3 regions of the Thalassotalea sp. PLHSN55 genome follow, and region 3 is predicted to be linked to each of the others. Evidence: riboswitches for the same ligand, from Rfam matches in the RefSeq annotation. Region 3 holds a riboswitch; each other region holds the start of a gene.

Region 1 (10,829 bases), on a different contig from region 3:
AAGAAGAGAGCCAACATACCGAGATAGTGCGTACGTTAAAACTACCGCCAAAACTTGAGCCGCCACAAAGAGCGATTCCTGAGTCGATTGAACCTACAGATAATACTGTGGCGTACCAATATAAACCTGCGTCGCTAACACTTGATAATTCAACTGGGTTAAGCAATATGTTGAAAAATCATAATCAAGAAGCGCGTCCTATAGTGCGAATAAATCCGAGATATCCCGCCGATGCAGCTCGAAATGGTATCGAAGGTTGGGTAATATTAGCGTTTGATATTAATGCACTTGGCGAAGTTGTTAATATTAATATTGTTGATGCTAAGCCCAAACGCATTTTTGATAAAGCGGCGAGAAGGGCGCTAAGCCAATGGAAATATCAGGCTAAATCGGTTGCCGGTAAAATGGTGGCACAGCAAAATTTATCAGTACAGCTCGACTTTACTATCGATCAATCAATCTAGCTAGGGAAAAGCATTTGAAGTTACCATCAATGATCAAAGGTTGGTTTAATCCGCAGCTTGAACCAGAAACCGTATTTGCTAAATATTGTGCGACCGGTAAAGCGCAATATTTAAAGATGCTTGTTCAACAGTTTAATCATCCTTTGTATCATTATTTAGTTACCCAATCTGACGTTGCCACGGCACAAGATGCACTGCAACAAACCTGGTTGAAGGTGATAGAAAATCGTCACAAACAGGCAAGTCATAAGCAAGTTAAAAGTTGGTTATTTACTATTGCCAGAAATACGTTAATTGATGAACTACGCAGACAAAGACGCTGGCAAACAATTGAACTTGATACTGAGCACTTAGTCACTAACTCGCTTGAACATGTATTGGCAGAGTCTGATCAATTGCAGCTTTTTAATGATACCTTAGCTCAGTTGCCTTTTTACCAGCGCGAGGCATTTGTATTTCAGCAAGAAGGGTTTTCTGTTGCTGAAATTTGTCAACTGACACAAGCTAATTTTGAAACGGTGAAAAGCCGACTGCGCTATGCACGCAATACGTTTAAAACGGTATTTGGCGAACAATGATGACCACAGATAATTTTGATAAAAACATTAAGCAGTTGTATCAGCAACGTAAAGCTCAGCTGCATGCACCCGATATTAAGCTTGCAGATTCTTATTCGACTAAAAAAGATCATTCATGGTCGAGTCGAATAGCAATATTAATGATAGGCGGTGTTGCCTCTTTTGGCATTATGGCCTTGGTGAGTCATTTTGCAACTTTACCAGACGCAACAAAAAAGCCGACAACTGAAGTGCATCAGCCTATTGAAATTGCTGAAGTGGTTATTGCCAAGCCAACAGAAGACGCTATTGTTGTGGTGCCTAAACTGCCACCTACGCCACCACCACCAACTTCACCGCCAAGCCAACAAAGCTTATCAAATGGCGCTGAGCAAATTAATGTTAGTGCCGAGCATTTTACTTTTAACCTTGATGAAGCACATGTTGTGGTTTTGCCTGATATCAAACAAGTGAACATGGCGCCTAAATTAATACATAAGGTTGCCCCGATTTATCCGGTGAATGCGATTAAAAACAGACGCTTTGGCAGTATTAAACTGAGCTACAAAATAGATGATTTAGGTAAAGTAGACAATATCGCTGTGGTCGAGAGTAAGGTTAATAAGCAATTAGAAAAGGCCGCAATTAAAGCGTTAGCGCAATGGCAATATCAGGAGAGTGTTTCATCATCAGAAGTACATCACGTGGTTTTTGATTTTCAATTGCCTAAGGTAAAAGGTTAAACTACATACCTACTATTAGGATAGGAAATTAAATGCAAATCAGTGGTTTTACTTTGCTTGAGTCAGGCAGTATCAATATTGCGTTTTCAAGTGGGTGGTTTTTAGAACAAACACCAGAATTGGCTAAACTTGTATGGGATAAATTGCCCACCAGCCGTGTGGTCGAAAGTGTTAATGGCGCAGATCGCGAGTATTTTCGCTTTGAGTGGCAAGCGCAAATGTTTATTTTGCAGTTTGAATCTTATGGACAGTCTTCTTGGATAGAAAGTGAGTGTGGGCTAGGGCAAACATTAATGAAAGACTTACTGCTTACACTTGATGATAAATCGTTACTTTAAGTTTTACTTATCATTTCTATTATTACTGGTTTTGTGATTAGGGGAGGTTATGGAAAAAATACTCATTAGTAGCTGCTTTTTAGGCGCACGAGTACGCTATAACGCCGAGCTAAAGCCATTATTGCACCCGCTTATCGACAAGTGGCAAAAAGAAGGGCGCTTTGTCGCTATTTGCCCTGAAGTGAGCGGTGGTTTGCCAACGCCGCGTGCTCCGGCAGAAATGCAGCCACAAAGCCAATTAATTTTCACCAACAAAGGTGAAGATGTAACTGCTTATTTTAATCAAGGCGCACAATTAGCCTTGGACCTTTGTCGTCAGCATCATATTCGTTTTGCGCTGTTAAAAGAAAGTAGCCCGTCGTGTGGAAGTGGTAAAATTTATGATGGTAGCTTTAGCCAAAAAAAAATTGCGGGTCAGGGCGTCACGAGTGCTTTGTTACTTAAACATGGTATTGAAGTTTTTTCTGAGGAAACTATAGAAGAGTTATCTCGGCAGTTATCTAAACAGGCACTCGATTAAATCATTATTGGTTATCTGAAGATGGCATCTCGAGCAGTTTGCGCGCTTTTTTAATGAGGTTATTGGCTTCTTGATTTGTGCTAAATTGACCAACGCCAACAGAGACATCCAACTTAGGTAATCTAATACCAGACTTACTGCTAACAAATCGTAATTTTTCTACGCCATGGCTAATCTTCATTGCAACTTCTTGGGCGATATCAGTATTTAAATCAGGTAATAAAATTAGAAACTCATCTCCTCCTGATCTTACCGGCAAACCACTGTCATCGACATAACTACTGACTTTTTCTGCTACTTTAGCAAGTAAAACATCACTGATCAGCGGACCAAACCGTTGCGTAAATTGAGAGAAGTGATCAATATTGACCACGATAGCCGCCACCTGTTTATTTTCATCTTGTGCTGTCCAAGCCTCAAGGTGCTTCGATAAGGCTTTACGGTTATAAAAATGAGTGAGTGGATCGAGGAATATTTCTTTACGCGACTCTTCAAGTTCAGCTTTTAATTTACTGGTTAAGCTTTGTGAGTTTTTGAGTTGCTTCTGCAGAATAAGTTGCTGTTGTTTGAGTTTGTTTGATGCTTTTTTCAGTGACAATATTGCCGTTGCTACCACTTTTTTATCATGTGATTGAAAGTGCCCAATATTATTGTCTAAGGTATCAACAAAATAATTTAGGGTATTGGCAGAGTGCTTATTATTAAATTCCACTGCAGAAAGCACTTCTTCAACATCATCAATAATTTCATCTCTAAAATTTGATTGGCCAAGAATATGTTGGCGATAAAATTCTTCAACAGTGAAACTGTCGAGCTCTTTGCCGGTAGATAAGTATTGATCGATGCTTTTGTTGAGAGGCTTGTTTCTATTGCTAGTGTATTCGTAACTTAAGGTGTAGTTAATCGGAGAAGCAGGTAAATTCCAACTCCGCAATAGTTGTACAGATAAGGCCAAAGTTTTTTCGGCTTCTTGAATAGAATCATGATACTTCATTGATCCAATTATTCACCTTACGTTTTTTATTAGTTTTATCTTTCCATTCTCTAGTAAAAAAAATAAAACTACCAGTAAAAAATCGATTAAAAGTACAAAAATATTGACGAAATGTCGATAAATTGAGATTCAGTGAGAAATAGAAGAACTAACAGAGAAAGGCAAGGGAGGCCGCAAAGTGTACCGTGGAAAGCAGATAGCAAAAAAGCTAAAAAAGATAAGCCCCCACTATATCTAAATTTGGCAGTTCCGCTGTCGTAGGTTTCCCCTTAGACCGGTAACTTTGCGTCTCTGGCTTTCACCAGATTTGCCCTTGTCGAGCTTTAGAAGCTCTAAAATCATTATAGGGAGAAATACTTTGATGTAAAGTAAAATTTATAATTGTTCAAGTTGATATAATTTTTATCGAAATTCGGTTACTATTTTTCACTGGTATTTCAAAGGCATTCAAGTATTGGGAGGGTAAAATGAAGCGTATAATTTTTATGGTTTTAATAGCTGCTTTGTTTTGCTCAGTTTCCACTTGGGCACGAGTTACTTCAGCTAATACCAATGCTGACAATATTGCTGGGATTATTGAGCAAGTTGAAAAATATTATCAACTGGATAAAGAGCTAGTGCCCTATGATGAAGTACTTACTCTTTCAACCAAGGTATTGCCCGAACGACAACTTTTCACCACCGACACCATTGCTAAAACCTACTTCTTGTTAGCCGATGCCGCGACAAGAAAAGCTGATATTGCTAAAGCATTTCAATTTGCGACGTATGGCCTTGAGCTAGTCAATATTGACCACCTACTTCGGCTGAAATTTTTACAGAAATTGATGGAAGGCTATTATGTTAATGGCCAGTTTAAAAAAACATTAGATGTGAGTAGTCAAACCGCGGCTTTAGCAAAAAAACCAGAGCATATTCAATATTTACTGGTTGCTTTAGGCTACAGAGCTATGGCCAATGCCTTATTGGGCGATCGGGAAAATGCAAATAAGGATATAGATACCGTAACTGAGCTAATGCAGATTAATGACTTTAATGAAGATACCGATCTGTTGGCGGTATTGTCGTTAGCTTATTTTCATTTGGATCAGTTTGAAGCTGTAGTCGACATGCAAAGCCAACTCATTGGCATAAAGCTTAATAAGGCCAATAAATACAACATAGACCAGAATTACTTCACTTTGGCCAGAGCTTATGAAGCGTTAGGGCGTTTTGACGACGCTTACAATGCTTTTTGGAATGCGCAAAAAATTGCAGAAGAAAAGTCTGCTGTTGTCTTGCTCGGCTATATTGAATTAGGGCTTGGGAAAATGTTGATAAACCAAGAAAAATATCAACAAGCTTATGAAAGCCTTATTAAAGCTGAGCAATATTTTATTGGCCAGAATCAACGTAAGCCACACTTAAGTGTATTAATGTATTTAGCAAAAGTTAGCCAACTATTGGGGCGTGTTGAAGATAATCATGCGTTTTTAATTAAAGCCGAACAACTTGCTCAAGATATTGATGTAACTAAAGCACAAATACAGTTGTATCAACAATTACATGACTTTTATAAGGCTCAAAGCAACTATAAAAAAGCGCTGGCTTTACTCAACCAATATCATCAACTTTATTTGCGTTTTAACGTTAATGAGCCAGCCGATTCTGTTACTCAGCACGCTTTTACAGTAAATGAAGAAAAGCAAGTATTGGCCAGCCGTTTAGTTACTGATGGGCAACTAAAAACGAGTTTCGAACGCAAATACCACAAGCAATATAAGATCATTATCTTACTAACAATCATCGTATTATTGTTGGCATTAATGAGCGTTATGTTATGGCTTAAAACGAGAACACTGCGTTTGGTGACTCATTATAATGAAAATGAACGGCCGATAGATTTTATCTACAACCCCAATCAAACGAAAAACCTTTATCAATCAAATTATAAAAAAGCGCGCAAGTATAATTATTCCTTGGCGATTGGCTATATCACAGTAGATAATTGGAAAGAGCTTTCATTTCAAACTAATAAGAAAGTACTTAACGATGTCGCCCGTGCAATTGCAACCTTGATCAATCAGTCGGTTGGTGAATTTGATTACGTTGGTATGTTAAATGAAAGTGAGTATTTGTTGCTATGCCCTCATCAAAACAATGAAGACATACAAAAGAAACTAGAAAAATTAGTTGCTGCGCTTGAAGTTAATTATTTTGCTAACTTAGGTGGAAGCGCGGTTAGCATAGAATATTCGTTTGATACTCCAACTGTGCAGGACATTGATCCATATATCTTTTTATCGCGATTGAGTGAACGTGTTAGTGCGGAATTTGTAAATTAATAGGTTAATTTTAATATGATTTTTGTGGCATCTATTATTGGTGTTTTTGTTGCTGTCAGTATTTATTTTTTCTTTAGAGCAGAAACGCTACAACGAGAAGTAATACAGGCAAAGCGAGAGAGTAAACAAGCAGATAAAGAGAGCAAAATTTTAGTCGATTCTATGGCGATATTAACTAGTCGTTATGAAGAGTTTGCCAAAAGGCGACTTGATGTTTTGTTTGATAATAAATCGATACCACAAGAGCCATTATTAATTATTGCGCCACTTGTTAATAATTATTCAACCATAGTTAATGATTGTTTGAAGGGAAATGGCCAGCTTAGCAAAGTTGTGTCGAGTATTTATCAAAGCACAGGTGCTAAGGCCTATAGTGATTTTACCACTTTTATTGCTAGCCAAGACAAAAAAACACAGCGTTTATGGTCTAGCAATAAATTTAAAGGTTTTGTTTCTTTAGTGGAAGAGCTATTAACGACACAAGAAAAACAAATTAAGAAATAATTGGTTGTGTCGTATATTTAGTGGCGAATAATAATATCTGGTGACGTGTCTATTTCGCCGTCGTCTGTAATGGTGGCAACCTTGTCATCACATAATAAAATCGCGATACTTTTCGCTTGGCTGTTACGAATAAAGGCTAAATCATAACCAAATTGAGTTAAACTGCTGGCGGCAAATTTTTGAGCAAGCGATAACTTGTCCCATAAAGCTGTTTGTTCTGGAGAATAATGTCTTCGTTCTAATAAGACTTCTCTCTCTTGTAATGCTTGCATTATTTTATCGTCTAAAATTTATTCTAAATTGCACACTACCCTCTTTTTTTTGATAACTCAACAGTTGTGGTTAATTTTTATCACAATCTAATACTGGTTTTACCAGTTAACTATTGTTTATGATAGTATTTATGATTATTTGCTAAAAGAATATTGCCATGAGTAAAGTATTAGATGACCTATCTGCATTATTAAAATTAGAAGTTATTGAACAAGGTTTGTATCGAGGCCAGAGCCAAGATTTGGGCTTTCGCGCGCTATTTGGTGGGCAGGTTATGGGGCAAGCGGTTTCGGCAGCCCAAGAAACCATTGATGCTAGCCGGCACGTGCATTCTCTGCATTCGTACTTTCTTCGTCCGGGAGATGCTTCTAAGCCTGTAGTTTATGATGTTGAAAATATTCGCGATGGAAAGAGTTTTAGTACACGCCGGGTCAAAGCCATTCAAAATGGCAAAGCTATTTTTTACATGACCGCATCTTTTCAAAGTGTTGAACAAGGTGTTGAACATCAAGATACGATGCCCGATGTGCCACCACCGGAAGGTTTAACCTCTTTTAGTGACTTTGTTACTGAAAATCAGCAACATATTCCTTTAGAGATACGCGACAAATTTTTAGCGGAAAAGCCAATTGAAATTCGCCCTGTGCAAAGCTACAACTGGTTAAAGCCTGAAAAATCAGCGCCGGTGACTCAGTTTTGGATCAAGGCAAATGGTCAGCTGCCAAACGATTTGCGTATTCATACTTATATGTTGGCTTACACCTCAGATTTTCATTTTTTACCAACAGCGTTATTTCCACACGCGCTAAGTCATTGGCAACCGAACCTGCAAATTGCCACTATTGATCATGCGATGTGGTTTCATCGTCCATTTCGTTTTGATGATTGGTTGCTTTATTGTGTCGATAGTCCGACAGCTACGGGCGCGAGAGGCTTTGTTAAAGGACAAATCTATAATCGTCAAGGAGAGCTAGTTGCCTCTACTGCACAAGAAGGTGTGATCAGAAAACGTTAATTTTGGCGCGACGCACAGGCAAGCAACGGGTGTTTGCTTGTGAAAATTAATCTAGCTAAATGACTTAATAGGTTAAAAGTAGCGGCTTTAAAGGTAATTTTTTGGCGTAATAAGTCAAGAATGATGTTCAGATATTGCCTAAGATGAGCAATGCGTTTACGTTAAACAGGCTTTTAGTTAAAACATTGACCATGTTTAGTTAGCAAATAATGTGAGTAATACCATACATATAAACGATACCAATAACAAAAATGCAGCTCAGCATAACACCCGCACTTCGATCAAGGATATTCAATGCATACAACAACATCAAACCAATATAACCAAGCAATTAATTTAGCTTCACTTGTTGAGCAGGCAATGCAAAAGCATGGTCAGTCATCCGCATATCAATGCTTAGGGCAAACAACGTCTTTTGCTGAAATTGAGGAAAAGTCGACAAAAATAGCGGCGTACTTGTTAGATGTTGTTAAATTGCAAGCAGGTGATCGTGTTGCAATTCAATTACCTAATTTAGTTCAGTATCCAATTTTTGCATACGCGGTATTGCGGGCTGGTTTGGTTTTGGTCAATACCAATCCTTTATATACCGAGCGAGAAATGAAACATCAGTTTACTGACTCAGGCGCAAAAGTGGTTATTATCCTTACTGATTTATTGCCAAAGCTCGAAAGCTTTGTCGAGCAAACAGATGTTGAGTTAGTGATCACCACTAAAGCGACTGACATGCTATTTGCAGATAAAGAGCCTATTCCAACAGATAAACCTTATCAACTCACTACTTTTGGCGAGGTGCTAAGCCAGGCGGCGAATTTCGACACCATTAATCGCCAAGCTATCTCTGGCGAAGACATTGCGGCAATTCAATACACCGGCGGCACAACGGGCTTATCGAAGGGCGCGATTTTAACGCACAACAATTTATTAAGTAATACCGTACAAACAGCGCAACGTCTTAATACTGTCTTGGCATTAGGCGAAGAAACTTTTATTACGCCATTACCGCTTTATCACATTTATGCTTTCTTACTTAATCTTTGGTTGTTTTCCGATGGCAATAAAAATGTGCTGATCCCAAATCCGCGCGATATCGATGGCTTTGTTGACACCTTAATTACCACACCGCCAACAGGCTTCAGCGGCATTAATACGCTGTTTTTAGGTTTATGTATGCATCCTAAAATAAGTGAAGTGGATTTTAGTCAATTGAAGCTAACGGTCAGTGGTGGAGCGGCGTTAACCACTTCAGCGTCAGACAGCTGGCAAAACCTGACGGGGTGCACCATTTCTGAAGGTTACGGTTTATCTGAAACCTCGCCAGTGGTGAGTTTAAACCCTCCTGGTAACGAGCAAATTGGCACCATAGGTTTGCCTTTATTTGATACTCAAGTTGAAATTTGGGACGACAATAACCAAGAGGTTGCTCAAGGTGAAGCGGGTGAAATTGTCGTCAAAGGACCGCAAGTCATGCGTGGTTACTGGCAACAAGAACAAGAAACACGCACGGTACTCACCGAAGATGGTTGGTTTAAAACCGGCGATATTGCTATTGCACAAGCCGATGGCTATTTACGTATTGTTGACCGTAAAAAAGACATGATTATTGTTTCAGGCTTTAATGTTTACCCAAATGAAGTGGAAGATATTTTAATGTCACATGCTGCCATTTTAGAAGCGGCGGTGGTGGGTGAAAGTGATGCCAAAACCGGTGAGTTAGTTTCCGCATTTATTGTTAAAAAGCCAGATGTATCGCTGACTGAGCAAGAGATTATTGATCATTGTCGCAGCGATCTTACTGCTTATAAAGTGCCGAAAAAAATCACGTTTTTAGCTGAGCTGCCAAAATCGAATGTCGGTAAAATTTTACGTAAAGACTTACGAAAATAAGCCAAGAACATGACTTAATCAATAGCGAATAAAGCACGCTTTATTCGCTATTTTTGTGCCAATCGAAACTGGGTTTGAGTGTTGAAAAATGCGTAATTCAAATATCAAGGCACCATAGCAATAAGCGGTTAAACTTATTCGCTATTTTTGTGCCAATCGAAACCGGTTGGGTGTTGAAAAATGCGTAATTCAAATAATGGCGCCATGGCAAATAAATGGTCAAATATATCCGCTTGAATCCCTTCATAGTTAACCCAATTTTGATCATTGCTGAAAAAATAAAGTTCAAGCGGTAAGCCATTTTCTGTGGCGGGCAACTGCCTCACCATGCAAGTCATTTCTTTGTGCACTTTGTCGTGTTGTGTTAAATAAGCCTCAATATAGGCGCGAAATGTACCAACGTTAGTAAGCTGACGACGGTTTTTTTGATCAAGAAATACTTGCTCTAATTCACTTTCACCATCACTAATTTCTGCTACTTTGGTGGTTAAATAATCAGTAATTAATGCAAATTCTTGCAGGGCATTAATTTGCGCTAACGATAAAAATTTAATGCTGCTGATATCAATTATGATGCTGCGTTTAATACGACGACCACCAGAATTAAACATGTCACGCCAGTTTTTAAACGAATCGCTAATTAGCGCATAGGTTGGCACTGTGGTTACTGTACGGTCAAAATTTTGTACTTTTACGGTATTTAAACCAATTTCCAGCACATCACCATCGGCGCCATACTTAGGTATTTCAATCCAATCACCGGGCGCGACCATGCGATTAGCAGAGATTTGAATGCTCGCCACTAAGCCTTTTATCGTATCTTGAAAAATTAATAATAAAACGGCGGTCAGCGCACCTAAGCCACTGAGCAAATAAATTGGTGAGCGACCTAAAATAAAAGAAATAGCGAGTATCGTTGCCACCAAATAAACGGCTAATTTAATCACCTGAATAGTGGAGTTTAACGGCAAATAGCGCTGATGTGCCTTGTCACGATATAAGCTGTTAATCACGTTCAATGCTGCGCTAATACAGCGCGCGACTTGAAAGCTTATCGCAACTTTGGCAACCACAATGGCAATATTGGTGAGTGCTTTTTCAGGCGCTAAAATGAGTGGTGTCAGAAAAAGCAATAAAATGAACGGTAATAATAAGGCAAGGTGCACAAAGACATTATGCTGAAGAAATAAATCGTCCCATTTGTTTTTAG
Region 2 (10,829 bases), on a different contig from region 3:
GAAGCGCAAATCAGCACAAAAAAAGATGTTATGGTTGATAATTATATAGATATAAACAGTAAACTTGCCGCAACCTCAGATGTTGATTTAGCAAAGGTTAATGAAATACGTGATCAGCTTAAAGCCGGTACATTAACACTTGATATCGATAAGTTAAGCGATGCAATTTTGGCGATGCATCGCCGATGAGCCAAATTAAGCAAACCATTCAGTTGCTAGTTGCGGGGATCAAGGAAGATCTCACTCATTTTCAGCGCTATCATCAATTGTTAATTGAACAACAATCACTGATGCAGCAGCACAACAGTGAACAGCTGATGCTACTGAATAAGCGCCATGAGAAATACCATCACGCTTTATTGCAACAAAGCAATAAACGCAAAAAGCTATTACTCGAATTAGGTTTGTCAGCTGATGATGCGGGTATGGACGCGGTGATCAGTGCATTAAGCGCAAAACCTGCAGCGCAAGTTCAGCAAATGTGGCATGCATTAAAAAACTTGGTTGCACAATGTCAGCAACAAAATCAGCGTAATGGTGAACTGTTAGCCAGCCAGCAGCAGCTATTAAATAAAATGCTGCGCCCAGATAGCCAAAACGAATATTGCCCTAACCTCGCCTAGCCTGCTTATCCGACTTAATCGGCTTAGCCTTTTCTCATTCCCCGCCACACCTTAAGTGCTTTTCAACTCAGTACTGTTAAATTTAGTAATGTTAAATTCAGTGCGCTCAAATCGATTTATAGGCATGCGATTGCGCGGCTAAATCGTCTAATTGCGCTTGTTCTTCAACATCTTGTTGCCAACGCTGCGCTAGTGTTTCTTTCCTCTTAAGTCTTTCAATACCTTTAACTTTTGCTAGCTGCTGTTGTAATTGTTGACCAGCATTAGTGAGCTCCAATTGCTGTAAAATAATTTGCTGCTCTAGTGTTTCGCACATCGTGCTAATTTGAGCACGCATTGCTAAATTATTCGCCATACCAAGTGCACCACAGGCATTTGCTTCACTAATAAGCTGATGTTGATAGTGCTTTAATTGTTGCTGCTGTTGCTGAGCTTGCGTTAATTTAGCATTGAGTTCATCGCGCACACGAACAAGTTCAGTGAGCTTCTGCTCTTCAATAGTGTGGTATTGAGATAACATAAAGTGAGCGTGCGAGCTTAGTCTGGCATCAATTGAAATAACTGTTCAACGCTTGCGTTGATGTCGCTTTTTTCATCCATATCTTGCTGTAAAAACGCTGCAATTTGAGGATAAATTTGCACAGCAAAGTCCATTTCATGATCTTTACCCGGTTGATAACCACCTAAGGGAATAAGCTCTTTGATGTGTTGATATTTACTGTAAAATTTCTTTAAATTTTTCGCTTTGTTTAAATGTTTTTTATCTACCACTTGCGGCATAACACGGCTGACAGAGGCGCTAATGTCGATCGCAGGATAATGACCTTCTTCTGCAATATCACGGCTTAACACGATATGACCGTCTAATATCGCGCGCACCGCATCTGCAATCGGCTCTTGTTGGTTGTCGCCTTCAACCAATACCGTGTAAATTGCCGTCATGCTGCCTTGTTTGCTTTCGCCATTACCGGCACTTTCGACTAAGCGCGTTAACATACTAAATACGGACGGCGGATAACCTTTAGTAGCAGGCAGCTCGCCAGTCGCTAAGCCAATTTCTCGTTGCGCTTGCGCGTAACGCGTTAATGAGTCCATTAACAGCAAAACATGTTTACCTTGGTCGCGATAATATTCCGCCAGACGATGACACACCTGAGCCGCACGTAAACGCATTAGCGGCGTAGCATCGGCGGGCGCTGCAATTACAACTGCGCGTTGACGACCTTTTTCACCTAAGCTGTGCTGAATAAATTCCAATACTTCTCGACCACGTTCGCCAATTAAACCAACAATAACGACATCGGCTTCGGTATGACGCGTCATCATGCCGAGCAAGACACTTTTCCCCACCCCAGAGCCGGCAAACAATCCTAATCGTTGGCCTTTACCTGGGGTTAATACGGCATTAATCGCGCGTACACCAACATCAATAGTGGCTTGAATAGGATGACGAGATAACGGGTTGGGCGGCAAGGAAAAAAGTGGAATTTCACTGCCGGTGATCGGCCCTAAATTGTCAAGCGGCTGCAATAAACCATCAAGCACACGACCCAATAATTGCTCGCCAACGACAATTTTTTCAATGCCTTTTTGTGGGGTTACCCGAGCGCCGGCATACAAACCCGAAGGGGGTTGCAACGGCATTAAATAAGTGATGTCGCGATTAAAGCCTATCACTTCCGCAGGGATAGGTTTACCTGCCGCGCAATCGACTAAACAGCGCTGCCCCATGATCAATCGACAACCGGTCACCTCAAGGGCTAAGCCGTTTAAACGTACTAAACGACCATAAACTTTGGCGACTGCGCCAAGTTTATTGGTTTGCAGCGGCTCTGAATCCGCCAAAGAATCGACTTTGTCGTCGATAAACTCTGCCAATAATAGCTGTAGCTTATCTTGCAGGGCTTGTTTCATGTGCATGACCTAGTTGTCGACGGGATCTGATGAGCGTGTCGATTCAGCGTCAGTATCTTTTGCAGCATCATCGCTAACAGCATCATCGCTAACAGCCTCGTCGCTAGCAGTTTCGTCAGTGACAACATCAGCTGCGAGTGAGTGATTGTTCGCCAGCAAACTTTGCTCAACATTTGCCATGCATTCGGCAAATCTGTCTTGGGTATCAACGGCGATTTCCATTTGTTTCGAACGAATAAAACAGTCGCCAACAGCGAGTTCACTATCTTCTTCTAACGGCCAACCTTGCAGGGTTTCAATGCCAAGTTCGTTTAAGCGCTTTTTATCTTCGTGATTAAGAAAAATACGCACTTTATCCACTTCGTCGGTCAATGATTGCATTGCTTCTTCAACCAAAGACAACACTTGTCGTGGGTTTAAGGTGAGCTCGGCGCGCACTACCCGTTGGGCAACTTGGGCAACAATGTCGGCAATCAATTTTTGCTGCTCAACTAATTTATGATGAGATAATTGCTCAACTTTTTCTTGGCTCTTAGCAAGTAAAGCTAAGCTGTTATTAAAGAGCTGTTGCCCTTGCACTTTTCCTTGGCTAAAGCCTTGCTGTCGTCCGTCTTCTTCACCTTGGGCTAACCCTTGTTGATAACCTTGCTTTAAGCCTTCTTGGTGACCAAGTTCCACCCCTTGTTGAAAGCCATCTTCAAATTTTGCATTGTGCTCAGCTTGGCTATCAATACTATCCTCTAGCGCAAACTCGTTGTATTCACGAAAGGGAGGAAAACGATGGCGTCGCCATTGTGTTGTCGTTTGATTCACGCTTGCCTTGGTCATTAATTTACTACCTGCTCTTCAAACAATTGCAATGCAAGCTCGCCGGCTTCATATTGCTTGCGGGCAATTTGCATAACTTCAGCACGTGCTTTTTCAATTTGGCTTAACGGCTGTGGACCTAAGTCGGTAATTTGGTCTTCTAATGATTGCACCATGCGTTTTGGCAGCGCAGCAAATAATGCCGATTTAACACTGTGATCGGCACCTTTTAGTGCAACCGCTAACAAGTCTTCAGGTACATCGGCTAAGAAATCTTGTAATACTTCGAGCGACTGTCTGGCTAAAATCATAAAGTCGAACATGTTGTCTTTTATCGCTTCAGCGGTATCTTCACTGTGCAATTTCACCATTTCCATGATGTTAACTTTATCGCCACTGTAACGATTTAAAATGTCTGCCGCTTGGCGTGTGCCATCAACGCGAGCACCTGACTGTTGGGCAACAAATTCAATACAACGCTCTAAAGTCACCTTCAAATCGTTGATCACTGCTTCGCTGATCTCTTGCAAGTTAGCGATGCGATACAATAGTTCATCATGACTGTCTTCAGGCAAATGCATTAATACCGCATTGGCGGTGTCTGGCGGCAAAAACGCCAACATAACCGCCTGCATTTGCTGATGTTCATGGCGGAAAAAACGGGCAAGAATTTCCGGTGGCAACCATTGCAGGCGTTGAATTTCTTTCGAGACAACATCGCCATAAATTGAATCTAACATGCCTCTGGCAAGCTTATTGCCGAGTGCTTTTTCCAATGAATTTTCTAAGTAGTCACGCGATGCGCCACTAATGCCACTTTGCTGGGTGTATTGCTCAAAAAACTGCTCAAGGATAATTTCTGCTTCATTAGTGGCAACACTTGATAAATGCGCCATAGCATCTGAAATTTTTTGCACTTCGGTGCGATCCATGCGCTGCAAAATTTTCGCGGCAAAGTCTTCACCCATGCTTAACAGCAATACCGCCGCTTTGTCACAGTCTGAAAATGAACTTAAGGCATTAACGGGTTCAGGATTAATCGTTTTCACTAATGGTTCGCTCATCGTTTGCTCCGCTCGCTATTGTTAACCCAGTTTTTCAGTACTTGTGCAACACGCACGGTTTCTTTGTCGGCTAATAATTGTAGATGTGTTAACTGAACACTAAATTCGCTGCCCGGTGCCGGTAAATCAGGAATTTTACTGGCGGCTTTTTGCTTAGCGGCTAATTCTTCAGCCGCAATTTCAGCCTCGCTTAACACGGTATTTTCATGGGCTAGCGCAGCTTCTGTTGCAGAGTTTTCAGCAATTGGGTCATGCGCAATATTAAGCTGCTCATCATTGCTGTTATGGCTTTGCAAGCTGATCAAATGTTTCACCAATGGGCGCACACCAAACAGAATTAACGCAAGACCCAGTAACGCGCCAACAATGTAACGTAAGTATTCTTGCCAAACTGGTTCTTGCCACCATTTTACTTCAGGTGCGTTGATCACCTGAGGCGCTACAATAAAGTTGAAACCACTGATATTAAACGCGTCGCCACGTTGCTCTTTAATGCCAACTGCATTTTTAATACTGGCACCAATTTGCGCAAGCTCTGTTTGGCTCCAACCATTTTCGCCACTGGCCGCCTTGTTGTTAAGAATGACCGAGACACTCAGCTGGCTAATGCGCCCTTGCTGATATTTTTTATGAATAATTGAACGACCCACCGAATATTCACGATTAAATTGATTACGCTTAGATAAGGTTTTATTGTCTTGAGCAGCTGCCGCTGCTTCTTCTTCATCCCCTAGCGCTGGTTTTACTGGCGGTTGATTGGTTAATGAGCCTGGCACGCCTAGCGCCATAAAGTCACTCGAGGTTTGTTCTTGACCATTTTCTTTGGCGATAACGGTATTAGGATTAAAGTTTTCTAACGTTTCTTCTACTTCGTTAAAATCTAAATCTGCAGTAACTTGAATACGGAAGTTGTCCATGCCAACGAGCGGATAAATAATATCGCTGGCGCGTTCTCGAATGCGCTCTTCCACCGCTTTTCGATAGTCAGCTTGTTGCATCGACATACGTGCGCCATTGCTGGCATCACTAATACTTAAACTGAGCAAGCGGCCTGATTGATCAACCACAGTAACGTTTTCAGGTTTCATGCCTGATAAACTGCCCGCGACAAGATTAACAATCGCTTCCACTTGACCGTCTTCTAGGCTTTGTCCGGCTTTAAGATCTAACATCACCGACGCCGTTGGCTTTTCTTCATTGCGACCAATAAATAACGTGCGTTTAGGAATCGCTAAATGAACTCGCGCACTACGGATACTTTGCATGGTAATAATCGAACGGGCAAGCTCCCCTTCAAGCGCATGGCGATAGCGCATTGATTCCATAAACTGACTGGTGCCTAAACCTGAATTAGCGTTGAGGTTTTCCATACCCGTTGGTAAGTTAACTTTTACGCCACGTGCCGCTAATGCCATGCGCACGGCGGCTAAGCTATTTTCGGGTACTAAAATTTGGCCAGAGCTAGCATCTAATTTATAAACGGTTTCTTCTTGTTCGAGCAATTCAAGAATGTTGGCTTTGTCATAAAGCTCTTGGTTACCATAAAGCGGGACAAAGTTTTGGCTTGAGGTCCACAAAATAACAACAATGATGGTAGCAATAATGCCCGCTAATAAAGCAATTTGTAGCACTGAACGATTGTCAGACGACATTGAACGCCACTGGCTAAAAATTGATTGCGCTTTAACTTTCGCATTGTCAACTTTCGACACTGACCCTGGCTGAACATCCGGTTGAGAAACAAGTTCCACAATTTACTCCTTACAATGGCATGCGCATAATGTCATCAAAACCCGACATTAATTTATTGCGCACTTGCATTAACACTGAAAAACTTAATCCTGCTTTTTGGCTCATCACCATAGCGCCAACTAAATCATCACTACGACCGGCATCTACCGCCGCCATTTTCGCGCCAGCAGCAAGTTGTTGCTGATTAATGCCATTAACCATGTTGTTCATGGTGTCGCTAAACGATACCGCTTGTGTATTGATGATCGGATTACTTTTAATGTCGCTACTGGCTTGTAACTTCATTAATTCCATTTTATTTTGCAGGGCAATCGCCTGAATATTTGTGTCAATTTTCATAAGTATTCTCAAGATTCGTTAAACTTGAATGCCCTGTTCGCGCATTGCTGCCATTTTGTATCTTAGTGCTCGTGGTGTAACGCCAAGCGCTGCTGCTGTTTTTGCTTTGTGTCCATTAAACTGTGCTAGTGCATCAAGTACATATTGATATTCCGCTTGTTTTTTGCTGATTTCTAAGCCGCTTGCCGTTGGCATATCATCAGCAGGGTGCGCATTAACTAAAGGCGTAGCGCTAATGGTGGCTTTAGCTGCTGGCACTTGCACGGGAAGCATTAAGTCGTCTATTTGCAATTCCGTACCGCGCGCTAAAATAAGCGCCCGTTGAATCACATTTTCAAGTTCGCGCACATTGCCCGGCCATGAATAATTCTGCAGTGCATACTTTGCGCTAACACTAATGCTGTATTCGGCACTGCTCTGATATTTTTTGAGAAAATGTTCGGTCAGTGGAATAATGTCGTCTTTACGCGCTTGCAGCGCTGGCCAACTGAGTGGCAATACGTCGAGGCGGTAATATAAATCTTGGCGAAATAGCCCTTGTGCGACTTGCTCGGGTAAGTTTTTATTACTGGCGGCAATAACACGTATATCAAGTTTTACCCGTTTGTGACTGCCAAGTGCTTCTACTTCGCGCTCTTGTAAAACTCGCAATAATTTCGTTTGTAACACCAGTGGCATTTCTGAAATTTCGTCGAGCAATAAAGTGCCACCGTTAGCCAATTCAAATTTACCCACTTGACTAGCGGTTGCGCCAGTAAAGGCACCTTTGCTATGACCAAATAATACCGCTTCGATCATATTTTCAGGAATAGCGGCACAATTAATGGCAACAAAAGGCCCATTGCGACGCGGTGAATTATCATGAATATATTGCGCTAAGCATTCTTTACCTGTGCCTGACTCGCCGCTGATCAAAACGGTCGCATCGGTTTGTGCTGCGCGATGGGCCAGTTGGATCACTTGGCGAGAATTGGCGGAACAAGCGACAATATTGGCCAATGGTTTACGTAAACATATCGCTTGATCCATCGCTGCCAATAATTGCTGTTCAGTAAAAGGTTTTAGTAAATAATCGGCGGCGCCTAAACGAATAGCATCACCCGCTAATTGGCATTGCTGGCTTTCGACCATCACCAAAATAATGCTTTGCGGATATTGACGCGCAAAACATTTGACAAAATCGAGTAACGTCATGCCCGCAAGACTAGCTGAAACAAGCACCACGGTTGGCGCTAACGTTGACGCCATATCAAAGGCACTTTCGGCGGAAAAACAGCGATGCACAACAACATTATTTGCCGTCATTATCTGGTCATTGGCACGAGTAACGCTAGGCGATTCAACAATAAGTAGCGAAACCGCATCTGATGTCTTTTGACGGCTATGAGTGATTGGTGAAGTCACGATCAGCTGCCCTTGTTCAAAATGATGCGCAAATTCACGCGTCTGTTTTTTTCGCGCTGCGCTGCATCGGCATTATTGTTAACTGGGTATCTATCGCCGTGGGAGCGCACTTCAATAATGGCTGGGTCAACACCTGCTTCTAATAAATAAGCGTATACATCATCAGCTCGTAATTGGGATAAACGTAAATTCTCGCTGGCATGGCCGGAACTATCAGCATGGCCGTCAACCAATATTCGGCTAACCTTAGGCTCAAGTTCAATGAAGCGAACAATATCTGTAAGTTGTTGTTGTTGCTGTTGATTTAACAATAATTCATTGACCGCAAAATAGAAGTTACGGTCACGTACTTGGTCATACGACAGTGGCGACAGCTCACTTAAACATTGAAAGTACTGCTGAAAATTTTCACCGCGCTGCACTGTTGGCAAGACCAGCTGCACCAGAGTTTCGTGGCTGTTATTGGGCTGATAATTAAGTTGAATTCGCCCCCAGTTACCGCGTTGTAGTTGCTGCAATAACTGCTCGACATTATTTTGTTGTGAGACAGAATACCAAGTTGGTTGAGGAAGTTGCTTTTGGCTCCACGGCGCCGGAGAAAACCCAACAGCCACTTGGTCAATAGCTTGGCTATAAAGCACTGAATCAAATACTATTTCCATAGCATAACCGGCATTTTTAATTAAACTAACTTCACCAAAATCACTAACATTTGTCGTTAATTTACAAGAAAATGAACTGCCCTGTTGCTGCCACGTGACTTGGTCTAGTGGCGTCATTAATGGCATTGCCTGACTAAATACTGAAAAAAATACTAACGTAGTCGTCGTTAATTTCCTGATGTTGAAAAAAGCAGTTTTCAAAAGCAGTCCTCTCATTGGTGATTACCAACATCTACTAAAACCCGCGAGATATAAGGCTTATGGGCATTCAAACCCATAAGCCATTACCAGCAAGTGACGCATTCATTTTGCAACTTCATGATCAACAAAGACTCACTAAGCCAGTGACGCAGCGACATAACGTCAGCTTAAAAAGCTAATAGCGACCAAAAAGTTACAAAAATGAAATAAAACAAGAAAAAAAGCGCAGTAAAAAATGAGATAGGAGATACCAGGGCAGATCACCCCCGTGAAGTGCAGTGAGTGTGAACTCAAGCACAATTAACCTTGGTAACCCCACTATCTGGCGTTCAGACTGGTGGCTTTGCGTCCTGACCTCACGATCAGTTTGCCTTTAACTTGTTGCAGCGGATTTAACATCAAATTACATTAAATAACAATAGTTCTCACTTGGCAGTGCCGTAGTTTAATTACAAAAACTCCCCTTTCGCTTCAAGATAACTTCACGACATTTATCGCGGATAATTCGCTGCGATAAGTGTTTGCTGAAACTTTCCTACATCAAAAAAAGAGATTACAAATCTGTAACATTTTACTTTTTAGCTATGCTTATTTTTTGTTGAACATTTAAGCAACTTTATCAATGCGCCGATTTACACCAAGAATGTTTGTAAGCCCGTATAAAACTTGTTGCTTTTGAAAGATTACTAGGTTTAAACTAATAAGCAATTACCCCCAAAAAATACAAAAGTGAGCCAAGAAAGCTCAAAATACTTAGTCATTTCCCTCAGTATTTTAGTTTCTATTTGTATCGGTCGCTTTATTTGTTATTAGCATTTTTTATCTGCGCAACGCCTCAACGCAAGCCAACAGCTTAGTGAGTTAATGTCGCAAATAACGTATTTTTTGGAGAAGTTGTCATGTCCACCTTCAAACGTTCGCCTAGTCAATCGAAGATTTATAGTGCGGACGCCAGTAAAAACATTCAAGCTTATGATTTGTTTGGTGAAAAGCGCCAACAGCTTGAACATTTAGCAAGCCTTAACCGCCAGCAAAAAGCCATTTTAAAAGGCGTCGCATTTGAGTGCATTCGTATTTTCAATGATCACGATTGTAAGCTTGAGCTCAGTAAATTTAGCGAGCAAGAACTGGTCACTGACATCGACCTATCAACAGATACTCAAGAACAATCAGAACAACAAAACAGTACTAACAACAATAAGTTGATTTGGATTCAAGCGAGTAACCAATTAAAACAAAAGGTTTTTTTAGCGGTTAGCTATTCCACACTGTACAGTTTAACCGAGCTCTATTTGGGCGGTCAGCAATCCAATGTCGTTAAACACACGCCAGTGAGTGACATTAGCGAGTCAGAATTACGCTTGCTCGAACGCATACTTTTCATTCACTTAAACGCGTTAGATAATTGCTTTACCATGACCAATGCATGGCAAACACGCATTATCGACCCGCCAAAGGCAATGCCTGCGCAACTGAGTACTTGCGCCTGCTTTAGCGTCGCGGAATTTCAGGCGCTGTGGCAACTTTGGTTACCGCATGATCTGGTCACTATTCCCGCAAAAATTACCGCAAAATTAGCCGAACCCGTCAATCTTTCTGAAAAACTCGCCACCGCTGCGCAATGTATTCCAACAAAGCTGAATGTGGTGTTAGCCAAAACCCAAGTATCCCTCGCCCAGTTAACTGAGCTAATTGAAGGGGATTTATTACCAATAGAGCTGCCCGAAATTGTTGACGCCTATGCTGGCGAACAAGCCATTGCACAAGGCAAAATTGTCGATCGCAACGGCAATTTAGTGATGCAAGTTACCCAAGTTCAACCGCTTAATGTCTAAGGAATAAAAATGAACGATTTTAATGTAGATAACCTCGATTTAAATGTTGATGAACTCGACGGCCTAGACGATATCGAGGTAACCGAGCCACAAGAAAAACCAGCGCCCAAAAGAGATTTAAGTTTTTTTCACAACATTCCTGTCGATGTTACCTTGGAAGTGGCTAGCACTAAATTAGTGCTCGGCGATTTAATGGAGCTAACCTCAGGCGCAGTGATTGAATTAGAC
Region 3 (10,829 bases):
TAATCAAGAAAAACCTGAAGATACAGAGTCGTTAGAGCAGCTTCCTGATAATAAAGATTTAAAAGACCATGTAATTATTTGTGGTTTTGGCCGGATAGGGCAAACAGTAAGTCGATTTCTAAAACAAGAAAAAATACCTTTTGTCGCGATTGATATTGACCCACTAAGAACAACTAAAGCACGTGAAGCGGGTGAAAATGTATTGTTTGGCTCATCAAGGCAAGCTGAGCTATTACATGCTGCGCATTTGTCTGAGGCGAAACTGGTTGTTATTGCGTTTGGTGAAGATCAGCAATCGATAGAGATCATAAAAAAAATTAGAAGTTTGTCGCCAGATGTTCCAATTTTGGTTAGAACACGAAATGATGATCAGCTTGATAACTTGCAGGCTGCTGGCGCGAATGAAGTGGTACCAGAGAGTTTAGAAGGCAGCTTAATGTTAGTGTCGCAAGTGTTATCATTGACCGGTGTGCCATTTTCCCGAATTCTAAGACGCGTGCAAAAAGAGCGTAAGAATCACTACAACCACCTACATGGATTTTTCCAAGGTGAGCATACCGATATGAGCCCAGAGGCTATAGATCGCATTGAATTTGCTCACGCTATTTTGCTCACCGAAGATTCGTATGCATGTGGTTACTCAATTCGTTCACTGAATATGGCAAACTCAAAAGTCGCACTTATTGCAATGCGCCGAGATGGAATTGAATGTGAAGAGCCTGAATTAGATACCGTATTGCAATCGCAAGATACCATTGTTGTAAGAGGCAAGCCGTATCGTGTTGAGTGTTTTGAACGTCTTGTTCATGAAGGGCATTAAAACGTTTTTAAGTACAAGTTAAATGCGAAGAAAATCGCGAATTTGCACTTCTTGCTCCATTGCATCTTCGAAGCCGAGTTTAATGAGTTGTCGACAGTAGTTTTTCTCAAATAATAGATAACTGACAATACTTGATTCAGCATCGTTAGTAATACCCGCTGAGCGAAGTAACAGTTTTATCGATAAAGGCAGTTCTTGAAAATAATCAACTGCCATCGCATTAAAGTCATGGCTGGGGTTGATCATTAAACTATTGATATGAGTAAGCCCCGATTGCCTTTTTTCAGGCGGGATTAACGCCACGGTTTGGTTAATACGTTCCATGCGTTCTAAATCACTTTGCAAGGTATCAGAAAAAATCGTATCTAATAAATGACCCGCTATTGTTGATGTCGTTGGCGGATGCGGATTATTCTCTTTAGCATGAATCGGCTCTTTCGGCTGCTCTACACCGACCACTAATAAATTCTTTGCGCCTAAATGAATTGCTGGGCTTAGCGGCGAAAGCTGATGTATTGAACCATCACCAAAGTGTTCTTGCCCAATTTTAACTGAAGGAAAAACCAGTGGAATGGCAGAAGACGCCATTAAGTGCTCGCTATTTATTTGACTAGGCTGTCCTCGACGTTTTGCTCTAAACCAAGGGGCAATGTTGGCTTCTGACTGATAGAAACTAATTGAGTCACCGCTGCTATAGCTTGATGCTGTAACAGATACCGCTGATAAGTAACCGCGTAATATATTATTGTCAATACGATTAAAATCGATAACCTTATTGAGTAGGTCTCGAAGTGGCGCATTGTTTAATAAACTGCGTGATTTTTTATTGGCGTAGTCTGCTTGGAAACTTGCCAACATACCGCTAAAAATATGACCAAAAACATTGTTAGCATTACTATGATAAATTTTATTGGTATCGAGGTTTTTCCAAACCCACTCTAGCTTTTTCACGCCTAAATGAAAGCACGATGCATAACAGGCTAATGCCGTGGTATTAATAGCGCCAGCAGACGTGCCACAAATAATAGGGAATGGAATACCGTGGTTCCTTGGTACAAACTTGGCGATGGCTGAAAGCACACCAACTTGGTAAGAAGCTCGAGCGCCGCCGCCAGTAAGTACTAGGGCATTTTGACTGTCTTTGTAGTTTCTTTTAGTCGACATAAGCGATAGTTTATTACCTAAGATGCTGATTTAATATAGTGAAACCAAATGGCGGTATTATTGAAACAGATAAATGTCCGTGAATTTATTTTTAAAATTGAGTTTATTAAAAAACCTAATGTTCTTCTTTGAGTTTAATCAGTTTTTGGCTAGCTTGCTAGGTAGAGTTGAAGTTTAAAATGAGAATTTTCGATATTTTTTATTTTACTAATCAATAGGTAATTAAAAAGAAGAGTTTAATTACTAATACCAATTTGGAATGACTATACCTGCAAAAATTTAGCATAAAAAAAAAGCCAACATAAGTTGGCTTTTTTAAATGACAGAGAATTATTAAAATGAAAACATTACTTGTAACGTCTACCTTTTAATAATGTTTAGCTGCTAACGCGTTTGTTAGCGGCGTCTATCAATGGTTGCGATCCGTTCTGAATAAGTGCCAAGTTCTCTGAAACAACTTTCTTTGGTAATTTACTAATCATCAAAGAACCCGTTTTAACTGAACCTTTAGTAGCAGCGAATTCTAACAAGTTTTTCCCATTACACTGTATACCGTCGAAGATACTACGAATTTTTAATTTGTTCGTCTTTAAAAAAGAACGCATGCGTTTCTTATCGTCAGCAGCTACGTATTCACAAACGCTTTGAGCGATGTTTGCAGCCGATGCCTGAGGAGCTGATACAACAGACGTTAATGTTAAAGCAGTCATGGTTGAAACTAGTAATAATTTTTTCATTTTAATAACCTTAAATATTTTTAAATTAGTTAATAAAAGAAAAAACCACTGGATGTACCTATTAACTCGGTAACTCCGCTGCCATGGGTTTCCTAGAAACCTGTAGGCCGGTGGTTTTGCGTAGCACGTTTTCGCGTGCCTTGCCTTTTCTTTGTCACCTTTAGTATTACCAATTTGTAGTTGAAATGCAATAATCTGTAACAATTATATGCGTCTCGTATGGTATTTTGTGTTTATAGCTATAAAAATCAAAAGGTTAGCTGTATAAGTATCTCGCCTGTTTTTTAACAAATCCTGTAGGAATTCTAGCTACAGGGCGTGTTAACTTATTAAATTAAAAAACAATTGTTAATGTTTTGTAAATCAAACATTCATCTCTGGAACAAGTTCAGGGATCACCAATTCACCTTCGGTTAGTTTTTGTATTTCTTCAACACTTACGCCAGGTGCCCGTTCCAATAAATGAAACTTATTGTCTTTGATTTCAATAAAGGCTAAATCGGTTAAAACGCGTTTTATACAACCTTTGCCTGTTAAAGGTAGGGAACATGTTTTAAGCAATTTAGATTGACCATGTTTTGAAGCATGGGTCATGGTCACTATAATATTGTCAGCCCCTGCAACTAAATCCATTGCACCGCCCATGCCTTTAATTAATTTACCTGGGATCATGTAAGAAGCAATGTTACCGCTAATATCAACTTCAAATGCGCCTAGTACCGTTAAGTCGACATGTCCGCCACGGATCATCGCAAATGACTCTGCTGAGTCAAAAATAGAAGCGCCTTTTGCCATAGTGACAGTTTGTTTGCCTGCATTGATAAGATCAGCGTCGATTTCGTCTTCTGTTGGAAATTGGCCCATGCCAAGTAAACCATTTTCAGACTGCAACATCACTTCCATGCCTTTAGGTACATAATTAGCGACTAACGTTGGAATACCAATGCCAAGGTTTACGTAATAGCCGTCTTGCAGTTCTTGGGCAACACGTTTTGCAATTTGTTCGCGAGATAAAGCCATGTGGTACTCCTTATGCAGATTGTTCAGCTGATGGTTGGGTAGTGCGTTGTTCGATGCGTTTTTCGAAACTGCCTTGAATAAGACGATTAACATAGATACCGGGTGTGTGGATCTCGTCCGGGTCTAAATCACCCACTTCAACAATTTCTTCAACTTCAACGACGGTAATTTTTCCCGCGGTTGCTGCCAATGGGTTAAAATTTCGAGCGGTTTTTCGATAAACTAAGTTTCCGTATCTATCGGCTTTCCACGCTTTTACTATGGCAAAGTCACCAGTAATTGCGGGCTCTAAAATATACTGCCTGCCATTAAATTCGCGCTCTTCTTTACCTTCAGCAACCGGCGTTCCGTAACCTGTGGCAGTATAAAAAGCGGGAATGCCAGCACCGCCAGCACGCATTTTTTCAGCTAATGTGCCTTGAGGGGTGAGTTCTACTTCTAATTCGCCGCTCATCATTTGACGTTCAAATTCAGCGTTTTCGCCAACGTATGACGCGATAATTTTTTTGATTTGGCGATCAGGTAGTAATACGCCTAAACCAAAATCATCAACACCACAGTTGTTTGAAACGAGTGTTAAACCACGGGTGCTTTTGCGTTTTATTTCAGCGATCAAATTTTCTGGAATACCACACAAACCAAAACCGCCTGCAAGCACGGTCATGTTATCTTCTAAGCCAGCGAGGGCTTCTTCATAGCTAGTAACTACTTTGTCAAATCCTGCCATTATTGTCTCCCATTCTTGTTTTATTGCACTTGTGCTCTAAATGCTTGCGATACTTTTGAAACGGGCTTTTTACCCAGTAGATCGCTGATGAACCAGCCGGCTGTAAGTGCTTTGTTAAAATTTATATTGGTTTGAATATTTAAACCGTTAAGTAGGTATAAAACATCTTCTGTAGCAACATTCCCCGAAGCCCCTTTGGCGTATGGGCAGCCACCTAAACCTGCAATTGCGCTATCAATGGTGCTAACACCAAATTGTAATGACGCGTAGATATTGGCTAGTGCTTGGCCATAAGTGTCGTGAAAGTGCACAGCAAGTTTGTTCAGTGGTACTTTTTTGCTAACTGCCGTTAGCATTTTTGTGACTTTTTCTGGGGTTCCGACTCCCACGGTATCGCCAAGCGATATTTCCGCGCAGCCCATTAATAATAATTGCTCAGCGACCTCGGCAACTTTTTCTGCAGAAATATCGCCTTCATATGGACAGCCGAGTACACACGACACATAGCCGCGTACGGGGAGATTGTGTTTTTTGGCTGCAGCCATAATCGGTTTAAAACGCGCAAGGCTTTCTTCAATAGAGCAGTTAATATTTTTTTGGCTAAAACTTTCAGAGGCGGCGCCAAAAATGGCGACTTGCTTTGCATTTACACTAACGGCTGCTTCAAATCCCTGCATGTTTGGCGTAAGTGCTGAATAACATACCTTTGCTTGGCGATTAATTTGTTCAAACACTTCGCCAGAATTGGCCATTTGTGGCACCCATTTGGGCGAGACAAAACTGCCGCTTTCAATTTCAGCAAACCCTGCATCAGCAAGCTGTTCAATTAAAGCGACTTTGTCGGCAACGCTGATCAACTGTGCTTCATTTTGCAGGCCATCTCGTGGGCCAACTTCAACAATTTTTACAAATTTAGGTAAGTGCATCTTTATTGCCTACTTTGATTATTCATCGACGCTGACGGTGAGTAACTGTGCGCCGCCGTCAACCATTTCACCGGCTTGAAAAAATATTGCTTCTACAGTGCCGCTTGTTGTGGCTCGAATAGTGTGCTCCATTTTCATCGCTTCCATGATCATCAATGGCTGATCTTTTTCGACTTTATCGCCGACATTAATCAGTACACTGACCATAGTGCCGTTCATTGGCGCAGCAAAATCATTATTACCTTGGTTATCTTCTGCGTCGCCACAATCAGGCAACACATGAACAAAGTTAAAGACACCATTTTGATGAAACAAACTAATATGACTATTTTTCTGATCAATTCGCTCGGTAATTGTCGCTGAACTTCGGTAACCATCAATACTGGTATAAAGCACATTGCCTTCAATATTGCCTTGGCAATCCAGCGTTTGTCCGTCGACGGTAATTAAGTAATAGCTGCTACTACCTTGACGTTTTTGCTCAACTTGCACCTGATATTCGACATCGTTGTGCGCTAACGTGATTGGGTAGATATGCGCTTCGTTTAATCGCCACGCATAAGTAGTATTCCAAGGGGAGAACGGGTCGTTGGTATTTTTTGCTTGCGCTTTTGCTTGTTGTTCCATCGACAATACTAAATACAAAGCTGCCATTGGCAATTCACCGGCAAGTGCTTGTTCATTATCGTGAAAAATAATACGTTGGTTGTTTTCAATAAAGCTCGTGTCAATTTCTTCGTTAATAAAAGGCTGACAAGTCGCAAGGTTATAAAGAAAATCGATGTTAGTGGTAACACCGTTAATGCGGTATTCCGATAACGCTTTTGCTAAACGCTGCAATGCTTTTTCGCGATTTTCATCCCAGACGATAAGCTTAGCGATCATCGGATCATAAAAAACACTGACCTCGTCGCCTTGGCGCACTCCGGTATCGACACGTACAAACTTACTTTCAATAGGCGGCTGTAAAAAGCTTAATTTACCGGTTGCCGGTAAAAAGTCATTATTAGGATCTTCGGCATAAATTCGTGCTTCAAAAGCATGGCCAATCAACTTTAATTGGTGTTGTTTTTTCGGTAAGGTTTCGCCAGCGGCTACACGGAATTGCCATTCGACCAAATCTTCTCTGGTGATCATTTCAGTAACCGGATGCTCTACCTGCAAGCGGGTATTCATTTCCATAAAGTAAAATGATCCGTCAGCGTCCAGTAAAAACTCAACGGTACCGGCGCCTTGATAACCGATAGCTTGCGCAGACTTTATGGCAGACTCACCCATTTTTTGACGTAACGATTCGCTCATGGAAAATGCGGGGGCTTCTTCAATCACTTTTTGATGGCGACGTTGAACCGAGCAATCGCGTTCAAATAGGTACACTGCATTGCCGTGGTTATCGCAAAATACTTGGATCTCAACATGGCGTGGCTTGATCAGGTATTTTTCAACCAACATGGTGTCGTCGCCAAATGAAGATTTAGCTTCTCGTTTAGCGGCGGCAAGCCCTTGATCAAATTCATCTGCCGACCACACTTGGCGCATGCCTTTACCACCACCACCTGCCGTTGCTTTAAGCAGTACGGGGTAGCCCATATCGTCGGCTGCTTTTTTAATGATCGCAGGCGATTGGTCGTCGCCATGGTAGCCAGGCACCAGAGGAACCTGTGCTTTTTCCATGATGTTTTTAGCTGCTGATTTTGAACCCATCGCTTCAATAGCGCCCACTGGCGGGCCAATAAAGACAAGGCTGTGTTTTTGGCATAGTCGACAAAATTCAGCGTTTTCTGATAAAAAACCATACCCAGGGTGGATCGCTTGAGCGCCGGTTCTTAGCGCCGCATCAACGACTTTTTCTGCCAGTAAATAACTTTCTCTTGACGGCGACGGCCCTAAATAAATGGCTTCGTCTGCCATGTTCACATGCAAGGCATTGGCGTCTGCATCTGAATATACTGCAACCGTTAAAATACCCATTTTGCGGGCGGTTTTTATGATACGGCAGGCTATTTCACCACGATTAGCAATGAGAATTTTAGTAAACATGGTGTTTATCCTTTAGTGTTGTTTGCAGGTATTGAAGCATTTGTATTATCAAGCCAAGCCGCTTGTCTTTTTTCAAAAAAGCTCGTTAAGCCTTCTTGGCCTTCTTCACCAACTCGAATGGCGGCGATACGTTCACAGGTATCGTTAACTAATTCGTTATCTATTTCTTTGTCTGCGACATCAAATGCTAATTGCTTCGCTGCTTTAACTGCGTGTGGTCCGTTGGCAAGTAGGGTTGAAATCATCTGCTCAACACTCGCGTCTAATTCAGTTAATTCAACGACTTCATCCACTAGACCTATTTGCTGAGCTTTTTGAACATCAAATCGTTCGGCAGTTTGAAAATAGCGTCTCGCTGCTTTTAAGCCAATGGCAGCAACAACATAAGGGCTGATGGTGGCAGGAATTAGCCCTAGCTTTACTTCGCTTAAGCAAAAGCTTGCTTTGTGGCTGGCAAGGGCAATATCACAGCAGCTCGTTAAACCAACCGCGCCACCAAAAGCTGCGCCTTGGATTTTTGCGATAGTTGTTTGTGGTAAATAATTAAGCGCTTTTAGCATTTGCGCTAAGGCGTTCGCGTCACTTAAATTTTCTTGATAAGAGTAAGTGGCCATGCGCTTCATCCACGCTAAATCAGCACCGGCTGAAAAACTTTTGCCGTTTGAGGCTAACACCATAACGCGTATGGTGTTGTCTTGCGCTATTTGGTCAAATAACGCGGTCAACTGCGCAATAATATCGTCGTCAAAAGCGTTATGTTTTTCTGGGCAATTTAATGTGACGGTAGCAACACCGCGGCTATCTAAATTAAATAGAACTTTATCAGTACTCATAGATAACTCCTACATTCTAAAGACACCGAACTTGGTGTCATCTATGGTTTTGTTTAATGAAGCTGAAATAGCTAAGCCAAGTACTTGGCGTGTATCGGCAGGATCGATGATGCCATCATCCCAAAGTCTGGCTGAGGCATAATAGGGGTGACCTTGATGTTCATAATCCTCAATAATAGGTTGTTTAAATGCGGCTTCTTCTTGCTCAGACCATTGTTGGCCCAACTTTTCTTTTTGGTCGCGTTTTACTTGCGCTAAAACACCAGCTGCTTGCTCGCCACCCATTACCGAGATACGGGCATTTGGCCACATAAATAGGAACCTTGGGTCGTAAGCGCGGCCACACATACCGTAGTTACCAGCGCCGAAACTGCCACCAATTAAAACGGTAAACTTTGGCACTTGCGCGGTAGCAACGGCAGTCACCATTTTAGCGCCATGTTTGGCAATTCCACCGGCTTCATATTGTTGACCAACCATAAAACCTGTGATGTTTTGTAAAAACACCAACGGAATTTTTCGTTGCGCACAAAGCTCAATAAAGTGCGCGCCTTTTTGTGCAGATTCACCAAATAAAATGCCGTTGTTGGCAACAATGCCCACCGGGTAACCGTAAATATGGGCAAAACCACAGACTAAGGTGGTACCATAAAGTGCTTTAAATTCATCAAAGTGACTTGCGTCAACGATGCGAGCAATAATTTCACGTACATCAAAAGGTTGACGTGAATCCTTTGGCACAATGCCGTAAATTTCATCACAATCGTATGCCGGTTCAACCACACTTTTTATGTTAAGTTGCATCGGTTTAACGCGATTTAGGTTATCAATGGCACTGCGCGCGATTTGCAATGCGTGATGATCGTTTTGAGCATAATGGTCGGCAACGCCAGAGGTGCGACAGTGCACGTCAGCGCCGCCTAAATCTTCAGCACTTACCACTTCACCTGTAGCAGCTTTTACTAGCGGCGGTCCGGCTAAAAAGATGGTGCCTTGTTCTTTAACAATAATTGACTCGTCTGCCATGGCTGGTACATAAGCACCGCCTGCGGTACAAGAGCCCATGACAATCGCAATTTGTGGGATCGCTTGTGCTGACATATTGGCTTGGTTGAAAAATATGCGGCCAAAGTGTTCTTTGTCCGGAAAAACATCATCTTGGTTGGGCAGGTTTGCACCGCCTGAGTCAACCAAGTAAATACACGGCAAATTATTTTCTTGGGCAATAGCTTGTGCGCGTAAGTGTTTTTTAACCGTAAGCGGATAATAGGTACCACCTTTTACGGTGGCATCGTTAGCAACAATAATACATTCTTGCCCTGATACTCGGCCGATGCCGGTGATAATGCCTGCGGCTGGCACATTGTCTGGATAAACGTCGAATGCGGCAAACTGTGACAATTCTAAAAACGGCGAGCCGGGGTCGAGTAGGGCGTTAATACGATCTCGTGGTAACAGCTTGCCGCGAGATAAATGGCGCTCTCTTGATTTTTCTCCGCCGCCTTGTTTGATCGCATCTAGTTTACTTTTTAGATCGTCAACTTGTGCTTGCATATGGGCGCTATTATCAAGAAAATCTTGTGCGCGCGGGTTAATTTTTGAAATTATTTTAGCCACAGGAAACCTTTTTAAAATTAATTGCTAAGCCTGGTTAATTAAGCTGACTCGGTAAAGAGTTCACGACCAATTAACATGCGACGAATTTCTGAGGTGCCGGCGCCAATTTCATACAATTTTGCGTCACGTAATAATCGCCCAACCGGAAATTCATTGATGTAACCATTACCACCTAAAATTTGGATGGCATCTAGTGCCATTTTGGTCGCTAGTTCTGCACTGTATAAAATAACGCCAGCAGCGTCTTTTCGTGTTGTTTCACCGCGGTCACAGGCTTGAGCTACGTTATAAACGTATGAACGGGCAGCATTCATTTGAGTATACATATCGGCTACTTTGCCTTGAATTAATTGAAATTCGCCGATAGATTGACCAAATTGTTTGCGGTCATGAATGTAAGGTACTACGTTATCCATACAAGCGGTCATAATGCCCAAAGGTCCGCCAGATAAAACTACACGTTCGTAATCTAAACCGCTCATTAATACGGCAACGCCTTTGCCTTCTTCGCCAAGAATATTTTCAGCAGGCACTTCACAGTCTTGAAATACTAATTCACAAGTATTTGAACCACGCATACCAAGCTTGTCGAGTTTTTGATGTCGTGAAAAACCAGGGTAATCACGCTCAACGATAAATGCAGTAATGCCTTTTGAGCCCGCATTAACATCAGTTTTTGCGTAGATAACATAAGTATTGGCGTCTGGACCATTGGTGATCCACATTTTGTTGCCATTTAAAATGTACTTATCGCCTTTTTTGTCGGCGCGAATTTTCATGCTAACAACATCTGAACCCGCATTAGGTTCACTCATGGCCAACGCGCCAATATGCTCGCCTGAACAAAGCTTAGGTAAGTATTTGAGTTTTTGTTCGTGACTACCATTACGGTTGATTTGATTAACGCATAAATTAGAGTGAGCACCGTAACTTAAACCGACTGAC

The links. A riboswitch is a leader RNA that binds a small molecule or an ion and turns the genes downstream of it on or off. The one in region 3 is predicted to bind cyclic di-GMP.
Region 1: another riboswitch for cyclic di-GMP. It lies ahead of ACRRSQ_RS16800 (GGDEF domain-containing protein); the one in region 3 lies ahead of ACRRSQ_RS08635 (DUF3718 domain-containing protein).
Region 2: another riboswitch for cyclic di-GMP. It lies ahead of ACRRSQ_RS08255 (OmpA family protein); the one in region 3 lies ahead of ACRRSQ_RS08635 (DUF3718 domain-containing protein).

Annotation. Positions count from the first base shown of each region.
Region 1 covers NZ_JBPDIH010000009.1:67,619-78,447, forward strand. Annotated here, with positions in the region: gene ACRRSQ_RS16775 (energy transducer TonB) at 1-464, shown strand, start outside; gene ACRRSQ_RS16780 (RNA polymerase sigma factor) at 479-1,042, shown strand; gene ACRRSQ_RS16785 (energy transducer TonB) at 1,039-1,764, shown strand; gene ACRRSQ_RS16790 (DUF3630 family protein) at 1,797-2,102, shown strand; gene ACRRSQ_RS16795 (DUF523 domain-containing protein) at 2,152-2,622, shown strand; gene ACRRSQ_RS16800 (GGDEF domain-containing protein) at 2,627-3,616, opposite strand; cyclic di-GMP riboswitch class I at 3,856-3,938, opposite strand; gene ACRRSQ_RS16805 (hypothetical protein) at 4,084-5,940, shown strand; gene ACRRSQ_RS16810 (hypothetical protein) at 5,956-6,444, shown strand; gene ACRRSQ_RS16815 (hypothetical protein) at 6,462-6,716, opposite strand; gene tesB (acyl-CoA thioesterase II) at 6,875-7,732, shown strand; gene ACRRSQ_RS16825 (AMP-binding protein) at 8,027-9,619, shown strand; gene ACRRSQ_RS16830 (mechanosensitive ion channel family protein) at 9,754-10,829, opposite strand, start outside.
Region 2 covers NZ_JBPDIH010000003.1:557,975-568,803, forward strand. Annotated here, with positions in the region: gene flgM (flagellar biosynthesis anti-sigma factor FlgM) at 1-189, shown strand, start outside; gene flgN (flagellar export chaperone FlgN) at 186-623, shown strand; gene ACRRSQ_RS08220 (flagellar FliJ family protein) at 730-1,143, opposite strand; gene ACRRSQ_RS08225 (FliI/YscN family ATPase) at 1,161-2,537, opposite strand; gene ACRRSQ_RS08230 (FliH/SctL family protein) at 2,547-3,365, opposite strand; gene ACRRSQ_RS08235 (FliG C-terminal domain-containing protein) at 3,365-4,408, opposite strand; gene fliF (flagellar basal-body MS-ring/collar protein FliF) at 4,405-6,159, opposite strand; gene ACRRSQ_RS08245 (flagellar hook-basal body complex protein FliE) at 6,170-6,499, opposite strand; gene ACRRSQ_RS08250 (sigma-54-dependent transcriptional regulator) at 6,518-7,903, opposite strand; gene ACRRSQ_RS08255 (OmpA family protein) at 7,906-8,766, opposite strand; cyclic di-GMP riboswitch class I at 9,072-9,148, opposite strand; gene ACRRSQ_RS08260 (FliM/FliN family flagellar motor C-terminal domain-containing protein) at 9,666-10,601, shown strand; gene fliN (flagellar motor switch protein FliN) at 10,611-10,829, shown strand, end outside.
Region 3 covers NZ_JBPDIH010000004.1:9,110-19,938, reverse strand. Annotated here, with positions in the region: gene ACRRSQ_RS08645 (cation:proton antiporter domain-containing protein) at 1-820, shown strand, start outside; gene ACRRSQ_RS08640 (patatin-like phospholipase family protein) at 839-1,984, opposite strand; gene ACRRSQ_RS08635 (DUF3718 domain-containing protein) at 2,362-2,721, opposite strand; cyclic di-GMP riboswitch class I at 2,787-2,876, opposite strand; gene ACRRSQ_RS08630 (3-oxoacid CoA-transferase subunit B) at 3,085-3,741, opposite strand; gene ACRRSQ_RS08625 (CoA transferase subunit A) at 3,752-4,468, opposite strand; gene ACRRSQ_RS08620 (hydroxymethylglutaryl-CoA lyase) at 4,489-5,394, opposite strand; gene ACRRSQ_RS08615 (acetyl/propionyl/methylcrotonyl-CoA carboxylase subunit alpha) at 5,413-7,434, opposite strand; gene ACRRSQ_RS08610 (enoyl-CoA hydratase/isomerase family protein) at 7,440-8,267, opposite strand; gene ACRRSQ_RS08605 (carboxyl transferase domain-containing protein) at 8,277-9,884, opposite strand; gene ACRRSQ_RS08600 (isovaleryl-CoA dehydrogenase) at 9,923-10,829, opposite strand, start outside.